2 regions of the Halomonas sp. AOP5-B2-8 genome follow, and region 2 is predicted to be linked to the other one. Evidence: predicted binding sites of a transcription regulator. Region 2 holds the regulator's gene; the other holds the start of a gene.

Region 1 (3,053 bases), on a different contig from region 2:
TCTTGCGTAAGATGATTAACAACATGCTGCTGATCGATATCGGGGGCAAAGCAGCGATACTCAATACCCAACTGGTCTAAGCGCAGCAGCGTCAGCGTGGTCTCATAAATTTCAGAACCATCGTAAACGCCGCATCCGGCTAAAATGACTGCCACCTGTTTGGCCATGCCTATCTCCTTATTATCCGAAACCACGTAGAGTTTGCCGAACGCACTACCGCAAAGCTGTTGCCCACTTTAGTCAGTGTGGTTGTTTGCCACAAGGCGTCTTTCGCCGCAGGGTATGGCTGATATACTGCCGGCAGGCCTTCGGGCACTCTTATTTAACACCCTCATTTGCGATCCTTAATGGAGACAACCTTTGAGTGCACTTACTCCCCGCCACTTTCCTGCCACGCGCATGCGCCGCATGCGCCGTGATGATTTTTCACGCCGCTTAATGCAAGAAAAAACGCTGACGCCCTCCGATCTCATACTGCCGGTCTTTGTTCTTGAAGGTAAAAATCAGCGTGAACCCATAGCTTCGATGCCCGGCGTGGAACGGCTTTCAATCGACCTACTCATTGAGCAAGCTCGCGAAGCGTTTGCATTGGGCATTCCCGCTCTGGCACTGTTTCCGGTCGTCGGCCCTGAGCAAAAAAGTGAGCTAGCCGAAGAGGCCTATAGCGCCAGCGGACTGGTGCAGCGTAGCGTGCGCGCGCTAAAAGAAGCGCTGCCTGAGCTTGGTATTATTACGGATGTGGCGCTTGATCCCTATACCATTCATGGTCAAGACGGCATTTTAGATGAGCAAGGCTACGTGCAAAACGACCGCACCGTAGAAACGCTGTTGAAACAGGCGCTTTCCCATGCAGAAGCCGGTGCCGACGTGGTGGCGCCCTCTGACATGATGGATGGACGCATTGGCGCAATTCGCCAAGTACTGGAGCAAGAAAACTTACACAACGTGCGGATCATGGCGTACAGCGCGAAGTATGCATCGCACTACTATGGGCCATTTCGGGATGCGGTTGGGTCGGCCACTAATCTGGGCAAAGCGGACAAGCGCACCTATCAAATGGACCCCGCCAATAGCGATGAAGCGCTGCATGAAGTGGCCATGGACATCAGCGAAGGCGCCGACATGGTCATGGTCAAACCAGGCATGCCCTATTTAGACGTGGTGCGCCGGGTAAAGGATGAACTCAAGGTTCCCACCTTTGCTTATCAAGTCAGCGGTGAGTACGCCATGCATCGCGCAGCCTTCGACAACGGTTGGCTGGAAGCAGAACCCGTCATACTAGAGTCACTGATGTGCTTTAAGCGCGCCGGGGCAGACGGCATTTTGACCTATTTCGCACTTGAGGCGGCCCGGCTATTGCAGCAAGGCTAATGAAGTACAGCGTCGCTAAGCCGCTTATTGGCATGATGTTGAACAAGATGACAATCCAGTGACACGTATTTGTCATCTTCTCCCCGCATACTGCGCTGATCTATCAGTATCAGGCTATGATACGTTCGAGCCATCGACGCGGGGAGATCCACCATGGACGAGCACGTTTCCAGTCCACCATTATCACCTACCGATCAAACCAGCAGCGACGGCGATATGCCGCTACGTATAAATCGTACGCCCACCGGCGTCCAGGCGCGTGAAGCGCTGCCTGAAACCGATCTTGACGACACCCAACTCTACTTCAACCGCGAGCTGTCGCATTTACAGTTTAATATCCGCGTATTGGAACAGGCGCTAGACGATGCGCATCCGTTACTCAACCGGCTGATGTTCCTGCTTATTTTTTCCTCTAATATGGATGAGTTCTTCGAAATTCGCGTCGCAGGCCTCAAACATCAAATTGCCTTGGGCGATACAACCACGGCAGCCGATGGCCGGTTGCCCAAAGCAGTACTAGCGGAAATATCCCAGCTCGCCCATGCGCAAATTGTCCGACAATATCAAATTCTCAACGAAATGCTGCTGCCCGCACTGGAAGCTCAGGGGCTACGTTTTCGCCGGCGAGATCAGTGGACCAGAGCGCAACAAGCCTGGGGCAGAGCCTTTTTTGATAACGAGATTATGCCGGTCATCAGCCCGATTGGCCTTGACCCGTCGCACCCTTTCCCACGGCTGGTAAATAAAAGCCTCAACTTCATTGTTGAACTGGAAGGCAAGGATGCCTTTGGCCGCGTAGGCGGCATGGCGATTTTGCCTGCTCCGCGCTCGCTACCAAGGCTAATGGCACTGCCCAAGGAGCTATGCGAAGAAGGCTTTTCAGAGTATGTGTTTTTATCATCGATGATTCATGCCCACGCCGATGAGCTATTTCCCGGCATGCGCGTACGCGGCTGCTATCAATTCCGCCTGACCCGCAATGCCGATATGAGCGTCGACCCCGAAGAAGTGTCTGACTTAGCCTCAGCGCTGCGCGGTGAGCTGCTGGCGCGGCGCTATGGCAGTGGCGTACGGCTGGAAGTAGCCGACAACTGTCCGGATGGCTTAGCCAATTTTCTGCTGCGCCAGTTTGAGCTTGAAAATGATGATTTGTACCGCGTTAAAGGTCCGGTCAACTTAACGCGCATGATGTCAGCCTTAGGCGACGTTGACCGCCCTGAGCTGCTTTATCGCCCGTTCATTCCCAGCATTCCCAAAGCACTCAAGGCAGGCAGTCTTTTTGATGCCATCGCGAAGAACGACATTCTGCTGCATCATCCCTTTCAGTCATTTTCACCGATTGAAGACCTGCTGCGCGAAGCGGCTCGCGACCCCCATGTGTTGGCGGTAAAGCAGACCCTTTACCGCACCGGGGCAGACTCGCCTATTGTGAGTGCACTAGTGGAGGCGGCCAGCCAAGGTAAAGAGGTCACCGTGGTGATTGAGCTGCGAGCACGCTTTGATGAAGCCGACAACCTGCAGCTTGCTTCACGCCTTCAAGAAGCCGGCGCCATCGTCGTTTACGGCATTATGGCCTATAAAACCCACGCTAAAATGCTGCATATCGTGCGCCGTGAAAAGGGCGAACTGTGCTACTACGCGCACCTTGGCACCGGCAACTATCACTCCAAAACGGCCAAGCT
Region 2 (3,053 bases):
AAATAAGATTACGGAATAAATCTTAATTAGCGATAAAGCGCACCCAAATAGTGTGTAAAAATGACACATGAGTAAAGTTTTACCAATCTTACATGCCAATATTGCACACTTCTACAAATATTGTGCAGCAGGCATTTTAGGGCTAGCTAAGACGCGAAGCGGAGAATGTACAGCGGAATAAAGCACCCTTACCCGGGTGAGATTCAATCAATAGCTGAGCATCATGGCGTAGCAGCACGTGTTTGACAATTGCCAAGCCCAAACCAGTACCGCCCGTCGTCGTGCTACGCCCTTTATCAACGCGGTAGAAGCGTTCGGTCAGCCGAGGGATGTGCACAGGATCAATTCCCTCGCCGTTGTCCTCAACGTCAATACAGGCTCCGCCAGCTTGGTTATCTTTCCAGCGCAACGTGATGTGGCTCCCTGGCGGCGTGTAGCGAACAGCGTTAAACGCGAGATTAGAAATCGCGCTGCGCATTTCCTGCTCGCTTCCTAGCAGACGTGCCTTGCTGTCAAGCGCAATAGTGATGGTATGCCGCTGATCCGATAGCGCTAGCGCATCCTCACGAACACTCTGTAGCAAAGAGCCCAGCGACAACGGCTGATGATCCTTACCACTTTGGTCAATTTCTAACCGGGACAGCAGCAATAGGTCATTGACCAGGCTCTGCATTCGCTGCGTCTGCTCCTGCATTTGCTGAATACCTTTACCTAAGCGCGGAGGTAGCTGCTCGGCAAGATCGCCATAGGTTTCTAAATAGCCAGAAAGCACGGTCAGAGGGGTACGTAGCTCGTGGGATACATTGGCCACAAAATCACGGCGCATCTGCTCCAGACGATGCAGACGCGTGATATCTCGCGCCATCACTAGCCGCTCATCGTCGCCGTACAGGGTAATTTGGTACTGCAGAATGCATCGCTCATCAATGGGTGATGTCAGCGTTAGCGGTTCACTATAGTGACGGGCGTTGAAGTAGCTTATAAAGCCCGGATCGCGGAGTAAATTGGTAATGTGCTGACCACGGTCATGGGCCGTTTGCAGCCCAAGCATCGTGGTTGCAGCGCTGTTCCACCACTCTAAATCTCCGTGGCGGTCAAGCATAACGACGCTATCGCGCATCGCCTCTGACGACTCTTGAATACGCGCCAAAGTGGCACGCAGCCGACTTTGTGTAATGCGCTGGCTTTTTTGATAGCGATATAAGCGATCAAACAGTTCGCCCCATATCCCCTGGGCAGCAGGTGGTTCATCATGGGGTTGCAGGGTTAGCCATCGATACAGCGCGCGCAGCTGCCGCAATTGATAAAACAGATACACTGCCAATCCAGAAGCCAGCCCCAGCCCCGCTGCATCCAATAGCCAGCCAATGCTTGTCCCCAGCGTGGCTAGCCAGGCCAGTTGCCACAGTTCACGGCTCCATAAGCGCACATTTATACCCGTGAAGAGAAACGGTAACCGGTGCCCCGAACCGTTTGAATCAGATTTTGATGGGGTTCGCCTAGCGCTTTACGCAACCGGCGAATATGTACATCTACCGTGCGCTCTTCAACGTACACGTTGCCACCCCACACTTGATCAAGCAGCTGGCTGCGCGTGTAAGCGCGCTCCTGGTGCGTCATAAAGAACTGCAGCAGACGATATTCCGTTGGGCCTATCTCAAGCGCCTTATCATCAGTGCTGACACGATGACTCACCGGATCAAGCAGCAGTCCATTAACCTCTACGGGGTCTTCAACACCACGCGGCGTTGCACGACGCAAAACGGCTTTAAGCCGTGCCACCAACTCGCGAGGCGAAAAAGGCTTGGTAATATAATCATCGGCACCAGCTTCAAGCCCCTGAATCTTATTATCTTCTTCGCCTTTAGCGGTCAGCATAATAATGGGAATTTCAGCAGTGGCTTCTTCGCGCTTTAAGCGCCTAGCAAGCTCGATACCGCTGGTGCCAGGCATCATCCAATCAAGCAGCAGTAAATCAGGCTGGTGGTCGACGATCAAAGCATGAGCATCCTGAGCGTTATCCGCTTCGAGCACGCGATAGTCAGCCATTTCCAGCGCTACCGCAATCATCTCGCGGATCGGCGCCTCATCATCGACAATCAAAACGGTCTTGGCAGTCATACCAGAGCCTCAAGGGGTGCAAAGAGAGCTAATTCAATGAAAAATAGCTCAATGACATATCGATGACGATAACACCATGACTTGATGACAGTTACATGACAGCGGCGATTATTAGCCCGCCACAGGCCACCAACTTAGCGCAATACCCGCGAAAATAAACAAACCTGACCAAAAATTATTGAGGAACGCCTGAAAGCACGCATCTCGGGCACGGTGAAAAATTAACCGCTGCTGATGCAGAAAAGTGGCCGCCATTCCCGCGAGTCCTAACCAGAAAAAACCGCCTAGACCCACTCGCCACCCTACCCATGCTAATAGCAGCAACGTCACCACTTGTAATAAAGCAATAATGACGCGGTCCGCATTACCAAACAGCACGGCTGTCGATTTAATACCGATTTTTAAATCATCGTCGCGGTCCACCATGGCGTACTGGGTATCGTACGCCACGGTCCAAACCACATTAGCAAAAAACAATAGCCAAGCCTCCAGCGGGACATAGCCCAGCACAGCGCCAAACGCCATGGGGATCGCCCAAGCAAAGGCGGCGCCCAGCACGACCTGAGGAAGGTGGGTATAGCGCTTCATAAACGGATAAATAATCGCTAGCAGCACGCCACCCAGCGAGAGCATCACCGTGAACCAATTGGTCAGCAGCACCAAAATGAAGGATATCGCGATCAATGCGATAAACAGCAGCTGGGCCTCGGTTTCGCTAATACGACCGGTGGCTAGAGGACGATTTTTAGTGCGCTTTACATGCCCATCAAAATGACGGTCGGCATAGTCATTCACCACGCAGCCTGCGGCACGCATGGCGTAAACGCCGGCAACAAAAATAAGCAGCACATTGCGCCCCGGCACGCCCTGCGCGGCAATCCATAGCGCCCAAAGAGCGGGCCACATTAATAGCCACGTGCCTATGGGCCGAT

Evidence for each region. Region 2 encodes PhoB, which activates phosphate uptake and scavenging genes when phosphate is short. Its sites were predicted from a motif close to TGTCATANNNNTGTCANA; they were not measured.
Region 1: a site for PhoB is predicted at 1,418-1,435, ahead of ppk1 (polyphosphate kinase 1). Genes of this name have one in related genera too.

Annotation. Positions count from the first base shown of each region.
Region 1 covers NZ_JBQSVS010000008.1:30,405-33,457, forward strand. The annotation lists gene elbB (isoprenoid biosynthesis glyoxalase ElbB) at 1-167, opposite strand, end outside; gene hemB (porphobilinogen synthase) at 361-1,371, shown strand; gene ppk1 (polyphosphate kinase 1) at 1,525-3,053, shown strand, end outside.
Region 2 covers NZ_JBQSVS010000006.1:135,172-138,224, reverse strand. The annotation lists gene phoR (phosphate regulon sensor histidine kinase PhoR) at 143-1,429, opposite strand; gene phoB (phosphate regulon transcriptional regulator PhoB) at 1,432-2,121, opposite strand; gene ubiA (4-hydroxybenzoate octaprenyltransferase) at 2,233-3,053, opposite strand, start outside.